2 regions of the Vagococcus hydrophili genome follow, and region 1 is predicted to be linked to the other one. Evidence: a T-box and tRNA genes for the amino acid it is inferred to sense, from the RefSeq annotation. Region 1 holds a T-box; the other holds one or more tRNA genes.

Region 1 (10,656 bases):
TGCTTCCCTCTTCTGTATAAAAATCGTACCATTAAATAACAAAATACGAAAGAGAACTAAGGTTCTCTTTCGTATTCATTAGTTATCTAATTCATCGTAAATTTGTTGAAGATGTTCAAGCTGTGAGCCAGACCAAGGACTATTGCGTCGATAACTCTGAAATTTATACTCTTCTGTATCTGCTTGAATTTTTTTCTCCGATGTCTTAATCGCCTTGTATAGCTCTCTTGCTGAGACTCTTAACGCACCTCTTGAGAAAATAATCCACTGCTCCGCCATATCACTTGTCGCCACCCGAACATGAGTCAGTGGGTTTATTTTTCCCCCTGCCTCACGCTCTATATAGGTATCTGCTGTTTCTTCTTCTTTTGTAAAAATAACTGTGACGCCGTATTCATCATACACTTGTTGAATACCTGGTACAAATTGGGCATCAAAGACCACAATCACTTCAATACCTTCGTACTTTGCGTAGTTTGATAGCATAAATAAAAGTTGATCTCTCGCATCGGCTAATTTTTCTTGTTTTTTTAATTTATCAAGAAAAGGCCAAGCTCCAATCATATTGTAACCATCTACAAACAGCACCTGACGTTTCACTTTACTGTCTCCATATCCTAATTTCTACGCTTTCTAAAAACTTCATACATTAAAAGTCCCGCAGCTACACCGGCATTAAGACTTTGAACATGACCTTCGATTGGAATCGTAATCATCTCATCCATCTCTTTTTTAAGAGCCGCTCCCATGCCTTTACCTTCGTTACCAATCACAAGGGCGATATCACCAGAAACGTTCCAATCTGTATAATCCGTTCCTTCCATATCAGTCCCAAAAATCCAAATATTATCTTCTTTTAGTTTTTTGATGGTTTGGCTTAGATTTGTTACACGAGCTACTGGAACATGCTCTACCGCGCCAGTTGACGTCTTAACAACAACTGGTGTAATTCCTACAGCACGGTGTTTAGGAATTATAATCCCGTCTACATTTACTGCGTCAGCCGTTCTCATAATTGAACCTAAGTTATGAGGGTCCACAATACTATCTAATATTAAAAAGAAACGACTTTCCTTATCTTTACTTTTTGACAATAACTCATCTAAAGATAAATACTCATAAGGCGTTATTTTCATCACAATGCCTTGATGATTTTCTTTATTTGTCATCTCATCTAATTTTGATTTAGGTGCCCAAATAACTGGAACTGAAAATTCTTGTGCTAAGCTTTTTAGCTCTTCGATTCGGTGACTCTTCAAATCTTCTTGGATAAACAATTTATTGCCTCGTCTTGCTTGCAAAGCTTCAATTGTCGCATGAATACCAAATACCACATCTTCTAATGATACTGGCTCCGCTATTTTTTCTTGTCTCTCACGTTTATTTTTCATTCTTTTCCCCTATCCTTTTAATAGACCATGTAATTAGCTCTTCTAGGCGTTCTTTTTGATCTGTTAGGTGTAAATACCCCATTAGTGCTTCAAAGCCTGTAGACGCTCTATACACAAAAACTGATGTATTTTTAGCGCTCGTATGACTCTTAGCATTTCGACCTCTTTTATAAATCAACGTTTCTTGCTCTGTTAAAATTTCCTCTTTAATCATTTCTTCAATCAAATAATGTTGGGCTTTAGCTGACACATAATGCGTTGCCATGCGGTGCATTTGATTAGGTTTGGTTTGACCGGATCTAATTAAAAAATCGCGAATATAAATTTCATAAATCGCATCCCCTACATAAGCTAACGTCAAACCACTTAAAAGAGAATAATCTTTCTTTTCACTCATTAAATTCTACTCCATCTCACACCTTGTGCGGTATCTTCTAAAATAATCCCTTGTTCTTTCAACGTGTCACGAATTTCATCACTGCGTTTAAAATCTTTATTAGCTCTAGCTTCATTTCGCTCTTCGATTAACGCTTCAATTTCACTATCTAAAACTTCTTTTTGACCTAACTCAATTCCAAAGACAGCCATTAATTCAACTAATAAACTTTGAGCTTGTTCTATCACGACTTTTGACACGCTATTTTTTTCAAAATAAGCATTCAACCATTTAACTAAGTTGTAGACAGCTGTAATTCCATTAGCTGTATTGAAATCGTCATCCATACCTTCTTCAAATTGACTCTTAATTAACGTTAACTCTTTTAAGTAGTCTTCATCATCTTCAGTTGAGTCTTTAGCTGATTCTAGTCGGAAAGAGCCATTGTTGTAGCTTCCTTTAATCTTAGAAAGATTTGTTTCTGCTTCTTTTAAGATAATGTCATTAAAAGGCATTGGGCGTCTGTAATGAGTTGTGGCTAAAGCAAAACGGACCACTTCTGGATCAACTTCTTCCATTAATTCGTGAGCTGTCACAAAATTTTTCAATGATTTACTCATTTTTTCCCCAGTTTCACCAACTGTTAAATACGCATTGTGCATCCAATAATTAGCAAATGTTTGGCCTGTTTTGGCTTCACTTTGGGCGATTTCATTTTCATGATGAGGAAACTCTAAATCTTGCCCCCCTGCATGAATGTCAATCGTTTCACCTAAGTGCTTAGATGCCATCACTGAACACTCGATGTGCCAGCCTGGGCGTCCCGCTCCCCATGGTGATGTCCAAGAAACTTCTCCTTCTTTTGCTGATTTCCATAAAGCAAAATCTAACGGATCTTCTTTTTTTGCTTGCTCGTCTCCCGTACGTTGACTAGCACCCACTTCTAATTCATCTATACTTTTATTACTTAGTTGACCATAATTTTTAAATTTACGGGCACGGTAGTAAACATCCCCTTGAGATTCATAAGCATACCCTTTTTCAATTAAGGCTGCAACAAATTCGATAATTTCATCAATATGATCAATGACACGCGGATGAACACATGCTGGTTTCACATTTAACTTAGTGGTATCTTCTGTAAAAGCATCAATGTATTTATCCGCAATATTTTTAGCTGTGACGCCCTCTTCTTTGGCACGGTTAATAATTTTATCATCAACATCTGTAAAATTAGAAACATAATTGACTTCATAGCCCTTGTATTCTAAATAACGACGGACTGTATCAAACGCCACTGTACTTCTGGCATTTCCTACATGAATATAGTTATAGACTGTTGGGCCACACAAGTACATACGAACTTTTCCTGGCTCAATGGTTTTAAATTCTTCTTTAGAACGAGTTAAGGTATTGTAAATTTTCATAATGATTAGCTCCTTCACTTTTTTTACAATAAAAAAACGCCCTTTAGTCTACTCAACTAAAAGACGTTTTCACGTGGTTCCACTTTTATTCGTAAAAAGAAAGACTCTTCCTTTTACCTTTTGATAAGTTAACGATTATCACTCGTTTTTAGCTACTATATTTCACTAAAACTACTCAAAGAGGCACTTCACTTAGCTTATTCTCTCACTTTCACCACCCATGAGCTCTCTAAATCAACAAGCTAAGCTACTCTTCTTTTCAACGTATTTATTTACTTGATTGTTTAATATGATCTAACACTTTTTCTTTTCCTAAAAGCATAATTGTTTCTGCTAATTCAGGACCATGCATTTGTCCACTGACAGCTACACGGATTGGCATAAATAAGTTTTTACCTTTTACACCTGTTTCTTTTTGAACAGCTTTAATACTTGCTTTGATATTTGCCGCATCAAATTCTTCTAATTCAGCAATTTGTTTAGCAAATGCTTCTAGTACTTGTGAGACTGTTTCGCCAGCTAAAACTTCTTTTGCTTCATCATTTAATGTTAATGTATCATTGAAGAAAAGTGTTGATAATTCAACAATTTCACCTGCATAACTCATTTGTGGTTGGTAAAGAGAAACTAATTCTTCTACCCATGCTAATTTTTCTGCTGATGGATTTTCTTCAACTAATTTAGCATCCACTAAATATGGTAAAGCTTTTTGAGCCATGTCAGCACGGTCTAATTTTTTCATGTATTGGTTACTAATCCACTCAAGTTTTTTGTTATCAAAGGCCGCTGGTGATTTACCTAAACGAGCTGAGTCAAACATCTTGATGAATTCTTCTTCAGAGAAGATTTCTTCTTCTCCAACTGGTGACCAACCTAATAAACTGATAAAGTTAAACATTGCTTCTGGTAAGTAACCTAAGTCACGGTATTGTTCGATAAATTGTAAAATCGTTTCATCACGTTTACTTAGTTTTTTACCTGTTTCGCTGTTAATAATTAATGTCATGTGACCAAATTCAGGTGCTTCCCATCCAAAGGCTTCATAAACCATTAATTGTTTTGGTGTGTTAGCAATGTGATCATCCCCACGTAAAACATGCGTAATTTTCATCATATAATCATCCACAGCAACAGCGAAGTTATAAGTTGGCATACCGTCACGTTTTAGAATAACGAAATCTCCACCTACGCTGTCTGATTCAAAGGTAATATGTCCTTTAACCATGTCATCAAAACTATATGAACGATTTTTAGGAACGCGGAAACGAATAACTGGTGTAATACCTTCTGCTTCTTTAGCTACTTGCTCTTCAACTGAAAGGCTGGCACATTTACCGTTGTAACGAGGAATTTCGCCACGTGCTTTTTGAGATTCACGTTCTGCTTCTAATTCTTCTTCTGTACAGTAACATTTATAAGCTAAATTACTTGCTAATAATTGATCGACTAATGGTAAGTAAATGTCTGATCTTTCTGATTGGCGGTATGGTCCGTATTTACCTGGTTTTTCAGGTGACTCATCCCAATCCATGTTCAACCATGCTAAGTTTTCTAATTGGCTTTTTTCTCCGTCTTCGATGTTACGTTTTTGGTCTGTATCCTCGATACGAATTACAAAATCACCATCGTGGTGTCTTGCATATAAATAGTTGAATAATGCTGTTCTGGCATTACCGATGTGTAGATGTCCTGTTGGGCTTGGTGCGTATCTTACACGTACTTTTTTTGTCATGAAAATTACCATCCTTCATATGTCTATTTCAGTTCTTAGCTGTTATGCTTAAATTTTACCCTCATTTGTCTAAATAGTAAAGGTACAATCCACTAGTTATTAGCTTTTGTTTCATTATTTATCGTTGTTTGTGAATGAGAAGGCTTTGCAAAGATCATTCGACCGGCAGCTGTTTGAAGAGCACTTGTCACAATGACGTTAATTCGTTGGTTCATAAAGTGTTTGCCGTCCTCAACAACAACCATGGTTCCATCATCTAGATAAGCCACACCTTGTTGTCTTTCCGTTCCGTCTTTCATCACTAAAACATCCATTGTCTCACCAGGGATGACCACTGGCTTAATCGCATTCGCTAGGGCATTAATATTAAAGACTGGCACATTTTGAAACTCACTAACTTTATTTAAGTTATAGTCGTTGGTTACCACGATACCATCTAATAATTTGGCTAGTTTAATTAACTTGCTATCCACTTCTTGGACATCATCAAAATCACCTTCATACATCTCTACAGAAATACCATCTTCTTTTTGAAGCGCATTTAAAATATCTAACCCACGACGACCACGAACACGTTTTAAACTATCGCCTGAGTCAGCAATATACTGTAATTCATACAAGACAAAGTTTGGAATAAGTAAGGTTCCTTCGATGAAACCAGTTTTTGCGACATCATAAATTCTGCCATCAATAATAACGCTGGTATCTAAAATTTTGTATTTGTTAAAATTATCTGTCACTTTACGCTCTAAAATATCCTCGGTACCTTTTTTAGGTTTTGGCGCAAATAACTTACGCCACTCATCTGTTTTAGTCGTTCCTACTCTAAACCCAAAATAACCAAGTGTTAACATGATTAAAGTTGGAAGTAAAATATGAAGAAAAGCAATTTTTAATGAGTACAAGGGAATTGAAACTAAGGCCCCTAATAATAACCCAATAATCACCCCTAAGCTTCCAAAGACTAAATCTTGTAAGCTTTGTTCACTAATAAATTTTTCAGCTTTTTTAAGGGCACGACCCACATAACGAAAGGTAAACGTAGAAATAATAATAAAAATAATTGCACCAATCAATCCATTCGTTACACCGTTGTTTAACCATTGATTAAAATCTAAATCAAATAATGCCCAGACAGAAGGGACAATGGTCATTCCTAGACTAAAGCCAATAACTGCCATAACTACATAAAATATCTTTTTTTGCATCTTTCTTTTCCTCCTTTCCTACTTGAACACTTGCCTTAACGTTTCTGAAACAGTGGATACACCAATAATTTCGATTCCTTTTGGTGCTTTCCAACCTTGCAAATTATTCTTAGGAACATATATTTTTTTAAAGCCAAGTTTTTTAGCTTCTGATACACGCTGATCAATTCGATTCACTCGTCTGACTTCACCTGTCAAACCAATCTCACCAATAAAGCATTCATAAGGTGAAGTTCCTTTATCTTTGTAACTTGAAGCAATACTAACCGCAATCGCTAAATCAATGGCCGGCTCATCTAATTTCACGCCACCTGCAGCTTTCAAATAAGCATCTTGATTTTGTAACATTAAGCCTGCTCTTTTTTCTAAGACTGCCATGATTAAGGAAACACGATGGCGATCTAAACCAGCTGCTGTTCGTTGGGCATTTCCAAAAACGGACGGTGTAATCAGCGCTTGAACTTCTGCTAAAATCGGGCGCGTCCCTTCCATAGAACAAACAATGGCAGAACCTGTCGCATCAGCTAGTCGCTCTTCTAAAAAAGCTTCGGAAGGGTTTCTAACTTCAACTAATCCTTCTTGTTTCATCTCAAAGATACCGATTTCATTCGTTGAGCCAAAACGATTTTTAACCGCTCTTAAAATTCTAAAGGTGTGATGTCTCTCTCCTTCAAAATAAAGAACTGTGTCTACCATGTGCTCCAACATTCTTGGACCAGCTAAAGAACCTTCTTTAGTCACATGCCCGACAATAAAAATCGTAATTTGATTGGTTTTCGCAATTTGCATCAACTCAGCCGTTGTTTCTCTAACTTGGCTCACACTACCTGCCGCACTGGTAATTTCTGGGTGAATCATGGTTTGAATCGAGTCAATCACCACATAATTCGGTTTCAGATGCTCAATTGTTTGTCTAATCAATCCCATATCCGTTTCCCCGTACACATAAAAGTGATTGTCTGTGGCACTTAAACGTTCCCCGCGCATTTTAATCTGTTGGGCACTTTCTTCACCTGACACATACAGAACATTATCATCTAATTTACTAAGTTGTTGAGAAACTTGTAGTAATAGTGTTGATTTACCAATTCCAGGATCACCACCGATTAAAACCATTGAACCAGGGACAACACCGCCACCTAAAACACGGTTTAATTCTTCTAATTCAGTCTTTACTCGTTGCTCTTTTTGAAAAACAACCTCATCCAATCGCTCAGGTTTAGTTGTTGTTCCAGATAAACTCACTCGACTATGACGCGTTGGTTTTTCTTGAATTATTTCCTCTACTAATGAGTTCCAATTGCCACAGTTAGGACAACGCCCTAAATATTTTGGCGAAACATAACCACATTCTTGGCAGACAAATTCATTTTTCTTTTTCTTCGCCACTACAATATCCCTCACTTTTGTTATTTATCTTTATAAATTAGACTCGTTTATTAACAAGTCTACTCACATTTTAGCATACAATTAAGTCATCCTTTAAGAAAAAGGATGACTTTTTTAAGAACTTTTACTTTATTTACCAGATGAACCAAAACCGCCTGTTCGGTCAGTCTCTGAATGGTCATTGTCCGCTTTTAAGAATGGTAAGAAAATGCCTTGTCCAATACGTTCCCCTTTTTTAATCGTTAAATCTTTTAATCCAAAATTTAAAAATTGGAACATAATGTGACCTTCATTGGCATCGTTATTATAGTAATCACTATCAATGACACCCACACCGTTACCTAATAATAAGAAATTCTTCAAAGGATTGCTTGAACGATTACATAATTGTAAAAATTCTTCTTCTCCCATATAAGCCTTAATCCCTGTTGGTACTAAAACGGGTTTAACTTGTTTTAATGTTTTTTCATCCATTAAGATGTCTTCTTTATTAAACGCTGCTTTTAGAGCGGTTGCGATGCCTGATTTCCAAATTGATGGAACCACAATCTCTTCTGCTGCTTCAAAATCATAACCTGCTGCTTGCTTTGTGGCACGCACTGGTAAATTAATATCCTTAAATGTTGATACTTTCTCAAAACCTCTAATTTTTGACACTAACACTCATCCTTTACTTTCTTTATCTGTTCTATCCTACATGATACGAGTGAAAATATAAAGGGACTTAGGGAGGAAAAATTCTTAATATTTTATGAGGTTGTCTGCTCTAATAACAATAAAACAGTAAGAACCAATCATTTTTTGATTGGTTCTTACTGTTTCTGGTTTCCTCCAGTTGCTTGGAGCAAAACGCCATTTTCATCACTCTGTTGTAGTTCGGGTTCAAATGGCAGCTCCTTCGGCAACTTCAAAAATTAAAATTAATTCAAAAAGCGCGAATTATTTTTAATTTCCTCCAGTTGCTCAGAGCTAAACGCCATTTTCACCACTCTATTTTTATTCACTCTGATTAATCGTCTTCTTCATCAAAGTCATCCACTTGGACTTGTTTTAGTCCTGTGACTTCTTTTTTGTCTCCGATGATTAATGGAACATGCTCCACAATTACGTCGCTGTATTCTAGACCAAACCATCTCGCTGGGTCAAAGGCCATTTTTTTAATACCTAGTTTAAGTTGCATTACAATAGTATCAATTGTACTTAATGACGTAACACGCGTTAATTCTTCTCTAATTAAAACAAAGGCAAAATCGCCGACTTCACGGTCTTTAATAATTGAATATTTTTGTGGTTGTTTTGGTAACTTACCTTCTGCCATTAAATCATTCACTATTTGGCGCAAGTAAACATTCACTTCTTGATTCATTCTAAAACCAAGTCGTAATTGAACGTTCACAATATAATCAGTTCCCATCATATCTACGTAATATTCATTTGTATATGGCTCATCTGTAACAAACACATTTACAAACCAATAAACTTTAGCCTTTTTAGGTCGTTTATCTAAAATCGAATACATGATTTCTCGTCCAACTTGATGCCCTTTGATTTTCGTTGTTAAGAAAACAATGTTGGTTTGATATTGTGGCAAGCTTGGATCTTGACTTAGTGCTTTCAATTGTTCTTTGTAATCACAAACAGAAACCCGATCTGACTCACGTTCTGTGATGACATTTCCACGGTGCCAAATTAACATGATTGCTAAAATAACCACCGCCATTAAAACAGCCACATACCCACCATGTAAAAACTTAGTCGCACTTGAAATAAAGAAAATACTCTCAATTAAACCAAAGAAGATAAAGGTTAAATAAGCAAGTACTTTAGGTACGCCACGTTGCAATAGATAGAACAGTAATAAGAAGGTTGTCATTAACATAGTAATCGTAATGGCTAAACCATAAGCTGATTCCATATGTGCGGACGTTCTAAACGTCACAACAATCGTTAAACAGCCTAACATTAATAATGTATTAACAGCCGGAATATACAATTGACCTTTTTGATCGGTTGGATAAATAATTTTCATTCTTGGTAATAAGCGTAATTTAATCGCTTCTGAAACCAAGGTGTATGATCCTGAAATCAATGATTGAGAGGCGATGATTGCTGCTAATGTGGCAAATAGCACACCAATAACAGCCATTGATTGTGGCATCATTCTAAAGAATGGGTTTAATAATTTCATGTCTTGGTAGACTGGATTGTCTTTCACACTAATTAACCAAGCTGCTTGCCCAAAGTAGTTTAATGTTAAACAGACTTTGATGTATGGCCAGCTCATTCGAATATTTTTACGACCGGCATGTCCCAAGTCAGAATACAACGCCTCTGCCCCAGTAGTCGCTAAGAACACACTTCCTAAAATAAAGATACCGGCTTTATTCTCGTCTGAAAATAACAAATGGAACGCGTAATATGGGTTAAGAGCACGTAAAACACTTAAATTACCTGCAAAATTGACTAATCCCATCACCGCTAAAAAGGTGAACCAGCCCAACATAATTGGACCAAAGGCGGTTCCCACTTTTTGTGTTCCTAAACGTTGAATCATAAATAAACCAAAAATGATAACCATCGTGATTACAACAATCACATGCTGATTATCCCCAAAAGCATCATAAAATATCGGAATCCCCCGCAAACCTTCAATAGCAGTTGTCACTGTAACCGCTGGTGTTAATACCCCATCAGCTAAAAGCGTCGCCCCACCAATCATTGCTGGAAATAACAAATATTTCCCTGATTTTTTTACTAATGTATAAAGAGAAAAAATACCACCTTCACCATGATTATCCGCATTTAAAGCAATCATGACATATTTGACAGATGTTAATAAGGTTAGTGTCCAAAATATTAAGGAAACTGAGCCTAAAATAAAATCTGTAGATACATTGGCTAAACCGCCATTACCTTCAATAATAGCTTTCATTACATACAGTGGACTTGTCCCAATATCTCCATAAACAACACCCATAGCGATGAGCGCCCCACCAACTTTAAACGTATCAATATTCTCTTTGGTCAACTTCTGACTCACTTCTTTTATTCCTCGCTTTCAACAAAACATTTTCACTTTTTCAAAAATACAAACAAGATGAATTATATGCTCTTTCTTTTAAAAGTCAATCAC
Region 2 (10,656 bases), 770 kb from region 1:
AGCCTCTACTACCCTATAATGATCTCCCATCGAGTGAGTATAATGATGGGAATCAAGATGACTAATGTTGATCCCTGCCTGTTGAATGTGTTTGATTTGTGCATCCCATTCATCATAAAGCTGCTCTAAATTAGTTTCAAATAATTCCGCCTTGATTTTATCTAAACATTTAAACTTCCCAGTTTCTTCCACTAAATCAGTAACATTAGTAAGTATTGGTTTGCCACATGTCATTGACAAATGAACTCCCACTCCTAAATTGGGATTACTACGGCTTAATTCTACGGCATGGTCAAATCCTGGCATGTTTGCCATTAGAGTCGTTGAAGTTAAAACACCATTCTGAAAAGAATCAATAATACCGTGGTTAATTGCCTTAGAATAACCAAAATCATCTGCGTTTATGACCAACTTTGCCATTACTTATAATTCTCTTGAATAAATTTAGCTGTTTCATGAGCTCGTATTGCTTCTTTGGACGCTAGTTCACTGGAAAGTCCCACATAGTTTCTAGGATCGATTAGTGCTTTCACTTCTTCTGCTGTAAATTCTGAAGAAATTAAGCTATTTTTCATGAGATTTGTGTAGAAGTCTTCACCATCAGCTGCTGTTTTAATCGCAATGTCATATAGAAGTGAATGAGCTTCATCTTTCCCAAGTTTATCAGCCATTTTCATCATAACGTATTCTGTATTATCTAAGCCTTTATTTCTCAACACATTGTGAAGCATTCGCTCAGGATGAGGGACCATTGTTCTAGTTAATTCCTCTGTTCTAAGCAAAACTTCAGTTGTGAGTTCTAGGGCTTCTTCTAAAATGCCATCAAATAACATGTATGAACTACTGTCACCTTCATATGGTCTAACGGCTGAGTACATACCAACACCAGGTAATGAATACAATTTTTGAGAATTGGCTACAATGCCTTTAGCTAGTTTAGGGTTAATTTTATGAGGCATGGTACTACTTCCAACTGTCCCTTTGCTAAATCCTTCCGACACTTCAGCAATTTCTTCTAAAGTAGTACTATAAACTTCTTCTCCAATTTTATGACAAATATTTGCCATTAATGATAAATTCATCATGTACTCTAATTTATGAGTACTAATATTTCTTGAAGGAACTTCCATTGGATACATACCTGTTAACTCAGCTACGCGCTTTTGAACATCAATCCCAACTTCTGGCATGGAGCTAAATGTTCCTACCGCTCCACCCATCATAATTTTAAAGACACGTTTTTCTGCCTCTCTCATTCTCTCCACACATTCAATGAAGTCACTTATCCAAACAGAAACTTTATAGCCATATGTAATCGGAGTGGCATGACGACCATGAGTCCGACCTGTCATGACAGTATCTTTATTATCCTCAGCTAGTTTACTTAAGTTCTCTAAAATCTCACCCAGAAGTTTCATGTATTTATCATGAACGGTTTTCACCATATATAATTGAGAACTTTGCTGAATATTTTGAGTGGTAATCCCGTAATGAATATATTTCCCGCTCTCTTTTGGACAAGCTTTAACTAAAACTTTTAGAAAAGGCACAAACCCATGTCCAATTTTTAAATAGATTCTATTCATTTCCTCAAAATCAATATTTTCAATTTTAGCGGCTTCTTTAATATCAAGAGCGGCTTGTTTAGGAATAAAACCACACTCCGCTTGTGCTTCTGCTAAGGCAGCTTCAAACATTAGCCACGTTTTATATTTTGCTTCATTCGAGAATAACTCTTTTATCCCTCGATCATCCATTGTTTTACTTTTTGAATCATATAGTGCTCTCACTTTTTTTCCTCCTCATTTTTTACTATGCTAATGCTTCATCTACAGCATTTCTAACGAATTCAACTTGAGGGCCATAAACAACATGAATATGTTTTGCTGCCGGGAAGAAGAAACCAGTACAACCTGATTTTTCAAGCAACTCTTTATTGACAACATTAATATCCTTCAAATCAATTCTTAGACGGGTAATACAGTTTTCAACGTTTTCAATATTTTCCTTACCACCTAGCGCTTCAACCACGATCTCAGCAACTTCTGTGTAACGTTTTTCTTTAATTAATGTATTATCCATATTTTGTGATTCTTCACGACCAGGTGTTTTAATATCAAATTTAATAATTGCCCAGTAAAAAATAAAATAAGTAACAACTGCTAAACCAAGTCCAATAATTACTAAGAATATCCAGTTAGTCTTTTCATATAATAATCCGAAAATCGCAAAGTCAAAAACCGTTCCCCTAATGTATCCAACTGCCACTCCTGCTAAAGAAAGTAGCACAGCTCCAATCCCAACAATAACTGCATAAGCTAAATACAAGAGAGGGGCAATGAACACAAAAGTAAATTCTAACGGCTCAGTAACGTTTCCTAACATCGCTGTTAAAACCAACGTAATCAGCATCGACTTAACTTCTATTCTATTTTCTACACGACACGCTTTATACATGGCTAAAGCAATCGCAGGGAAAAGAAACAGTGTCACAAGCATTTGTTGTTGTGCCATGAATCTTGTTAAATCAGGCATCATTGACCAATACTCACTATTTGGCCCTTGATTGAATAACACTTCATTCATCGCTGGGACAACTCCAACAAAGGTTTCCCCATCAATTACATAAGACCCGCCTGCTTCAGTAAATCTAAAGAGCGCGTTCCATACATGGTGTAAACCAAAAGGAATAAATAATCGTTCACCAGCTGCCGTAAAGAATGGACCAACTGTGCTTAAAATAACCACTGAAAATTTCGTTAAAACTAGCACAAAAACTTCCCAAACAAATGGTAATAACGCCCCAATTAAAATCATGACGCCAATTGTAATAATTGGTACTGACTTCTTACCTGAAAAGAATGCAAATGCAGTTGGAAGTTCTAAATTATAGAACTTATCTGTTGCCCAAGCAGCAACTAACCCTGTAACAATCCCCCCTGCTGCACTGATATTCATTGTTTGAATACCCAAAACATTTATTTGTCCAACTTGTGTCATAATTTCTGGATCAGCCATCTTACCAGTTAAAGTCAACCAAACATTCATAGTAATGATTAAAGTTAAATAACCAGTCACAGCAGCAAAAACAGAAATTCCTTTATCCTTTTTACTCATTCCATAAGCCACACCCATAGCGAATAGTAGTGGAATATTATCAAAGATAACGCTTGCAATCGTTCTAATACTAATAAGAATAGCATTAACATTTTCATTTCCTAAAAATGCAAACTTTTCAATCATATAAGGTTGAACAAATGCTCCACTGATTCCTAAAATCATCCCGACCGGTGCTAAAACCCCAATTGGAAGAAGTAACGTTCGTCCAAACTTTTGTAGTGACTCACCAAAATCCCCTTTTTTAATCATCTTTTCTTCTCCTTTTCAAATGATAAATATATACTAACACTTAAATTTTTTTATAAAAAGCTTCTTAACATTACTTAATACTATCTAGATAAGCAAAAATGACTTAGATCATTTTTGGACAAAAAAAAAGACTTGAATCATCAAGTCTTAACTGGGCTAGCTGGATTCGAACCAACGATGACGGAGTCAAAGTCCGTTGCCTTACCGCTTGGCTATAGCCCAATATTATTAAATAGGCGACTGATGGGAATCGAACCCACGCATGTCGGAACCACAATCCGATGTGTTAACCACTTCACCACAATCGCCATGATAAAAATGGAGGGGGCAGATTCGAACTGCCGAACCCAAAGGAGCGGATTTACAGTCCGCCGCGTTTAGCCACTTCGCTACCCCTCCATATAATGGCGCAAGACAGAATCGAACTGCCGACACACGGAGCTTCAATCCGTTGCTCTACCAACTGAGCTACTGCGCCCAAACTATAATTAATAGTTTAGTAATGACCCGTACGGGAATCGAACCCGTGATACCGCCGTGAAAGGGCGGTGTCTTAACCGCTTGACCAACGGGCCTAAGAATTATAAAATTACGGAAAGTAAGGGATTCGAACCCTTGAGACAGTTATTACCGTCTACATGATTTCCAATCATGCTCCTTCGGCCAACTCGGACAACTCTCCAGGTTCAAAAAACTTATTTAAAGTAAAACTCCGGCAGTAGGACTCGAACCTACGACATCATGATTAACAGTCATGCGCTACTACCAACTGAGCTATGCCGGATTATTTAATTATTAGACTATCCTTATATGCAATAAATGCAATACCGGCGGCCGGGGTCGAACCGGCACGCCCTTGCGGGCACAGGATTTTGAGTCCAGCGCGTCTGCCAATTCCGCCACGCCGGCATAAGGATATATCTATAAAAGGCGGTAACCGGATTTGAACCGATGATAAAGGTGTTGCAGACCTCTGCCTTACCACTTGGCTATACCGCCAAAAACTGGGCTAGCTGGATTCGAACCAACGATGACGGAGTCAAAGTCCGTTGCCTTACCGCTTGGCTATAGCCCAATATTATTAAATAGGCGACTGATGGGAATCGAACCCACGCATGTCGGAACCACAATCCGATGTGTTAACCACTTCACCACAATCGCCATAGTAAAAACAGGGGTAGTAGGAATCGAACCCACGCTGACGGTTTTGGAGACCGTAGTTCTACCGCTAAACTATACCCCTATAGTTTGATAATATTAATAATGGAGGGGGGCAGATTCGAACTGCCGAACCCGAAGGAGCGGATTTACAGTCCGCCGCGTTTAGCCACTTCGCTACCCCTCCATATAATGGCGCAAGACAGAATCGAACTGCCGACACACGGAGCTTCAATCCGTTGCTCTACCAACTGAGCTACTGCGCCTAAACGGTCCCGACGGGATTTGAACCCGCGATCTCCTGCGTGACAGGCAGGCATGTTAACCCCTACACCACGGAACCAGTTTAGATAATGGAGGTTAACGGGATCGAACCGCTGACCCCCTGCTTGTAAGGCAGGTGCTCTCCCAGCTGAGCTAAACCTCCATATATGGAATATATTATGTTACATGACCCGTACGGGAATCGAACCCGTGATACCGCCGTGAAAGGGCGGTGTCTTAACCGCTTGACCAACGGGCCTTTTGAAACAACTCCGGCAGTAGGACTCGAACCTACGACATCATGATTAACAGTCATGCGCTACTACCAACTGAGCTATGCCGGATAATTTATAATAAGCATGGCAACGTCCTACTCTCACAAGGGGAAACCCCTCACTACCCTCGGCGCTAAGAAACTTAACTTCTGTGTTCGGCATGGGAACAGGTGTATCCTTCTTGCCATCATCGCCACACTTATTATTAGAGTGATTGTTCACTCAAAACTGAATGTTTTAGTTAGACATCTTTTTTACTTCACCGTTTTTCTTTGGTTAAGTCCTCGATCGATTAGTACTAGTCCGCTCCGTACATCACTGCACTTCCACTCCTAGCCTATCTACCTGATCATCTTTCAGGGATCTTACTTTCTTAAAGAAATGGGAAATTTCATCTTGAGGGGGCTTCACGCTTAGATGCTTTCAGCGTTTATCCCTTCCACACATAGCTACCCAGCAATGCCCTTGGCAGAACAACTGGTACACCAGAGGTGTGTCCATCCCGGTCCTCTCGTACTAAGGACAGCTCCTCTCAAATTTCCAACGCCCGCGACGGATAGGGACCGAACTGTCTCACGACGTTCTGAACCCAGCTCGCGTGCCGCTTTAATGGGCGAACAGCCCAACCCTTGGGACCGACTACAGCCCCAGGATGCGACGAGCCGACATCGAGGTGCCAAACCTCCCGTCGATGTGAACTCTTGGGGGAGATAAGCCTGTTATCCCCAGGGTAGCTTTTATCCGTTGAGCGATGGCCCTTCCATGCGGAACCACCGGATCACTAAGCCCGACTTTCGTCCCTGCTCGAGTTGTAGCTCTCGCAGTCAAGCTCCCTTATGCCTTTGCACTCTACGAATGATTTCCAACCATTCTGAGGGAACCTTTGGGCGCCTCCGTTACTTTTTAGGAGGCGACCGCCCCAGTCAAACTGTCCATCTGACACTGTCTCCCGCCACGATAAGTGGCGCGGGTTAGAATGGTCATAACACAAGGGTAGTATCCCACCAATGCCTCCCTCGAGACTAGCGTCCCGAGCTCTACGGCTCCTACCTATCCTGTACATGTGTTACAAACATTCAATATCAAACTACAGTAAAGCTCCATGGGGTCTTTCCGTCCTGTCGCGGGTAACCTGCATCTTCACAGGTACTAAAATTTCACCGAGTCTCTCGTTGAGACAGTGCCCAAATCGTTACGCCTTTCGTGCGGGTCGGAACTTACCCGACAAGGAATTTCGCTACCTTAGGACCGTTATAGTTACGGCCGCCGTTTACTGGGGCTTCAATTCTGAGCTTCGCTACTAGCTAACCCATCCTCTTAACCTTCCAGCACCGGGCAGGCGTCAGCCCCTATACGTCATCTTTCGATTTTGCAGAGACCTGTGTTTTTGATAAACAGTCGCTTGGGCCTATTCACTGCGGCTGAACTTGCGTTCAGCACCCCTTCTCCCTAAGTTACGGGGTCATTTTGCCGAGTTCCTTAACGAGAGTTCTCTCGCTCACCTTAGGATTCTCTCCTCGACTACCTGTGTCGGTTTGCGGTACGGGCCGTTTGTTTCTAACTAGAAGCTTTTCTTGGCAGTGTGATATTAAGACTTCGGTACTTAATTTCCCTCCTCATCACAACTTGTCCTTAAAGGTAAAAGCATTTGACTCTTACCAAGACTTGTTGCTTGAACGCACATATCCAACAGTGCGATCTTGTAACCTACTGCGTCCCTCCATTGTTCAAACAAAACAAACGGGTACAGGAATCTCAACCTGTTATCCATCGCCTACGCCTATCGGCCTCAGCTTAGGTCCCGACTAACCCTGGGAGGACGAGCCTTCCCCAGGAAACCTTAGTCATTCGGTGGACAGGATTCTCACCTGTCTTTCGCTACTCATACCGGCATTCTCACTTCTAAGCGCTCCACCAGTCCTTACGATCTAGCTTCAACGCCCTTAGAACGCTCTCCTACCATAGAACCTAAGTTCTATCCACAGCTTCGGTAATATGTTTAGCCCCGGTACATTTTCGGCGCAAGGGCACTCGACTAGTGAGCTATTACGCACTCTTTAAATGGTGGCTGCTTCTGAGCCAACATCCTAGTTGTTTGTGCACCCTCACATCCTTTTCCACTTAACATATATTTGGGGACCTTAGCTGGTGGTCTGGGCTGTTTCCCTTTCGACAATGGATCTTATCACTCACTGTCTGACTCCCGGACATAAATGAATGGCATTCGGAGTTTATCTGAATTCGGTAACCCGAGACGGGCCCCTAGTCCAAACAGTGCTCTACCTCCATCATTCTAATTCCGAGGCTAGCCCTAAAGCTATTTCGGAGAGAACCAGCTATCTCCAAGTTCGTTTGGAATTTCTCCGCTACCCACACCTCATCCCCGCACTTTTCAACGTACGTGGGTTCGGTCCTCCAGTGCGTTTTACCGCACCTTCAACCTGGACATGGGTAGGTCACTTGGTTTCGGGTCTACGACTACATACTCACTCGCCCTATTCAGACTCGCTTTCGCTACGGCTCCGCTTCTTCAGCTTAACCTCGCATGCAATCGTAACTCGCCGGTTCATTCTGCAAAAGGCACGCCATCACCCATTAACGGGCTCTGACTTTTTGTAGGCACACGGTTTCAGGTTCTATTTCACTCCCCTTCCGGGGTGCTTTTCACCTTTCCCTCACGGTACTGGTACACTATCGGTCACTAGAGAGTATTTAGCCTTGGGAGATGGTCCTCCCGGATTCCGACGGAATTTCTCGTGTTCCGCCGTACTCAGGATACTCATAGGTGTGTTGTCAATTTCGTCTACGGGGCTTTTACCCGCTCCGGCTGACCTTTCCAGGTCGATTCGACTATCCACAACAGCTACCACAGCTGAGTCCTACAACCCCAACAAGCAAGCTTGTTGGTTTGGGCTGTTTCCGTTTCGCTCGCCGCTACTAAGGAAATCGATTTTTCTTTCTCTTCCTGCAGGTACTTAGATGTTTCAGTTCTCTGCGTCTACCTCTAACAAGCTATGTATTCACTTGAAAGTAACATCCTATAAAAGATGCTGGGTTCCCCCATTCGGAAATCTCTGGATCATAGCTTACTTACAGCTCCCCAAAGCATATCGGAGTTAGTCCCGTCCTTCATCGGCTTCTAGTGCCAAGGCATCCACCGTGCGCCCTTATTCACTTAACCTTTTTCTAACCTAATGGTTAGACTTTGTTTATTTAAATCAACTAGCGATAGCTAATTTAAATAGTATTTTATGTATCACAATTTTAATAATAAAACTGATCAACTCGGTGTGTTAAAAAAAAATGTTGATGTCTAACTTCAACTATCCAGTTTTCAATGAACAATATGTTTTAGTATTATAACAATACTAATGGAGCCTAGCGGGATCGAACCGCTGACCTCCTGCGTGCAAGGCAGGCGCTCTCCCAGCTGAGCTAAGGCCCCTTGTTTAAGGATTTATTTTTAAAAATAGATCTCTCAAAACTAAACAAAGTAAGTACAACCATGTGATTTCCGTAATATTCCTTAGAAAGGAGGTGATCCAGCCGCACCTTCCGATACGGCTACCTTGTTACGACTTCACCCCAATCATCTATCCCACCTTAGGCGGCTGGCTCCTAAAAGGTTACCTCACCGACTTTGGGTGTTACAAACTCTCGTGGTGTGACGGGCGGTGTGTACAAGGCCCGGGAACGTATTCACCGTGGCATGCTGATCCACGATTACTAGCGATTCCGGCTTCATGTAGGCGAGTTGCAGCCTACAATCCGAACTGAGAACGGCTTTAAGAGATTAGCTAAACCTCGCGGTCTCGCAACTCATTGTACCGTCCATTGTAGCACGTGTGTAGCCCAGGTCATAAGGGGCATGATGATTTGACGTCATCCCCACCTTCCTCCGGTTTGTCACCGGCAGTCTTGCTAGAGTGCCCAACTAAATGATGGCAACTAACAATAAGGGTTGCGCTCGTTGCGGGACTTAACCCAACATCTCACGACACGAGCTGACGACAACCATGCACCACCTGTCACTTTGTCCCCGAAGGGAAAGCTCTATCTCTAGAGTGGTCAAAGGATGTCAAGACCTGGTAAGGTTCTTCGCGTTGCTTCGAATTAAACCACATGCTCCACCGCTTGTGCGGGCCCCCGTCAATTCCTTTGAGTTTCAACCTTGCGGTCGTACTCCCCAGGCGGAGTGCTTAATGCGTTAACTGCAGCACTGAAGGGCGGAAACCCTCCAACACTTAGCACTCATCGTTTACGGCGTGGACTACCAGGGTATCTAATCCTGTTTGCTCCCCACGCTTTCGAGCCTCAGCGTCAGTTACAGACCAGAGAGTCGCCTTCGCCACTGGTGTTCCTCCATATATCTACGCATTTCACCGCTACACATGGAATTCCACTCTCCTCTTCTGCACTCAAGTCCTCCAGTTTCCAATGACCTTCCTCGGTTGAGCCGAGGGCTTTCACATCAGACTTAAAAGACCGCCTGCGCTCGCTTTACGCCCAATAAATCCGGACAACGCTTGCCACCTACGTATTACCGCGGCTGCTGGCACGTAGTTAGCCGTGGCTTTCTGGTTAGATACCGTCAAGGTGGGAGCAGTTACTCTCCCACTTGTTCTTCTCTAACAACAGAGTTTTACGATCCGAAAACCTTCTTCACTCACGCGGCGTTGCTCGGTCAGACTTTCGTCCATTGCCGAAGATTCCCTACTGCTGCCTCCCGTAGGAGTCTGGGCCGTGTCTCAGTCCCAGTGTGGCCGATCACCCTCTCAGGTCGGCTATGCATCACGGTCTTGGTAGGCCATTACCCCACCAACTAACTAATGCAGCGCGGGCCCATCCAACAGTGACACCCGAAAGCGTCTTTTATTATTCTCCCATGCGGGAAAACAAATTATGCGGTATTAGCACCTGTTTCCAAGTGTTATCCCCCTCTGTTGGGCAGGTTGCCCACGTGTTACTCACCCGTCCGCCACTCTCTGATTTTCGGTGGAGCAAGCTCCGGTGAAAATCAAAGCGTTCGACTTGCATGTATTAGGCACGCCGCCAGCGTTCGTCCTGAGCCAGGATCAAACTCTCAATAAAAGTTGATTAACATCTTGCGATGTTTAGCTCATTAATTTTAAAACTTGCTAGCGAATGTTATTTCACTAAATATGGTTTGTTTCTATAAAATAGAAACGCCCTATCACATTTGGTTTGTCTTACTTTGTTTAGTTTTCAAAGATCCATTTCGTTGCCGTAACAACTTTTATATCTTATCACAACTTCTTTTGAATGTCAACTCTTTTTAAAAAAGTTTTCCCAGAAGTTGTTATTTAATATGTCAGTTATCTTTTCGACTTAATGATAATAACACATATCATTTCGTTGTTCAAGTGTTTTGTTTAAATATTTTTTTGTTATTTAAAATTAACACCCGTCGTAACGACATGTATTAATATATCAATTGTTTAAATAAAAATCAAGCTTATTTTTAATTTTTTTTCAAAAAAACTAAAAAAAATAAAAAACAGGTGAAAATCACCTGCTTTTTACTACGATTCTTTTTGACAATCAGGACATAACCCATACATCTCTAAGC

The links. A T-box is a leader RNA that pairs with one kind of tRNA and senses whether it is charged. The one in region 1 lies ahead of cysS (cysteine--tRNA ligase), so its partner is inferred to be a tRNA-Cys.
Region 2: it encodes a tRNA-Cys, which carries the amino acid that the T-box ahead of cysS (cysteine--tRNA ligase) is inferred to sense. The anticodon was not compared.

Annotation. Positions count from the first base shown of each region.
Region 1 covers NZ_CP049887.1:1,522,004-1,532,659, reverse strand. Annotated here, with positions in the region: gene G7082_RS07705 (NYN domain-containing protein) at 79-600, opposite strand; gene rlmB (23S rRNA (guanosine(2251)-2'-O)-methyltransferase RlmB) at 618-1,391, opposite strand; gene G7082_RS07695 (Mini-ribonuclease 3) at 1,381-1,788, opposite strand; gene cysS (cysteine--tRNA ligase) at 1,788-3,197, opposite strand; T-box leader at 3,251-3,466, opposite strand; gene gltX (glutamate--tRNA ligase) at 3,463-4,926, opposite strand; gene G7082_RS07680 (PIN/TRAM domain-containing protein) at 5,019-6,134, opposite strand; gene radA (DNA repair protein RadA) at 6,153-7,523, opposite strand; gene G7082_RS07670 (dCTP deaminase/dUTPase family protein) at 7,653-8,180, opposite strand; gene G7082_RS07665 (KUP/HAK/KT family potassium transporter) at 8,533-10,500, opposite strand.
Region 2 covers NZ_CP049887.1:2,287,258-2,297,913, reverse strand. Annotated here, with positions in the region: gene G7082_RS11270 (carbohydrate deacetylase) at 1-420, opposite strand, end outside; gene G7082_RS11265 (class-II fumarase/aspartase family protein) at 420-1,790, opposite strand; gene G7082_RS11260 (PTS transporter subunit EIIC) at 1,813-3,369, opposite strand; tRNA gene G7082_RS11255 (tRNA-Gln) at 3,521-3,591, opposite strand; tRNA gene G7082_RS11250 (tRNA-His) at 3,605-3,677, opposite strand; tRNA gene G7082_RS11245 (tRNA-Tyr) at 3,689-3,768, opposite strand; tRNA gene G7082_RS11240 (tRNA-Phe) at 3,775-3,847, opposite strand; tRNA gene G7082_RS11235 (tRNA-Glu) at 3,873-3,944, opposite strand; tRNA gene G7082_RS11230 (tRNA-Ser) at 3,962-4,051, opposite strand; tRNA gene G7082_RS11225 (tRNA-Asn) at 4,080-4,153, opposite strand; tRNA gene G7082_RS11220 (tRNA-Leu) at 4,195-4,278, opposite strand; tRNA gene G7082_RS11215 (tRNA-Cys) at 4,298-4,368, opposite strand; tRNA gene G7082_RS11210 (tRNA-Gln) at 4,374-4,444, opposite strand; tRNA gene G7082_RS11205 (tRNA-His) at 4,458-4,530, opposite strand; tRNA gene G7082_RS11200 (tRNA-Trp) at 4,542-4,612, opposite strand; tRNA gene G7082_RS11195 (tRNA-Tyr) at 4,634-4,714, opposite strand; tRNA gene G7082_RS11190 (tRNA-Phe) at 4,721-4,793, opposite strand; tRNA gene G7082_RS11185 (tRNA-Asp) at 4,798-4,870, opposite strand; tRNA gene G7082_RS11180 (tRNA-Val) at 4,882-4,954, opposite strand; tRNA gene G7082_RS11175 (tRNA-Glu) at 4,979-5,050, opposite strand; tRNA gene G7082_RS11170 (tRNA-Asn) at 5,062-5,135, opposite strand; rRNA gene rrf (5S ribosomal RNA) at 5,149-5,264, opposite strand; rRNA gene G7082_RS11160 (23S ribosomal RNA) at 5,339-8,247, opposite strand; tRNA gene G7082_RS11155 (tRNA-Ala) at 8,439-8,511, opposite strand; rRNA gene G7082_RS11150 (16S ribosomal RNA) at 8,597-10,157, opposite strand; gene G7082_RS11145 (Fur family transcriptional regulator) at 10,610-10,656, opposite strand, start outside.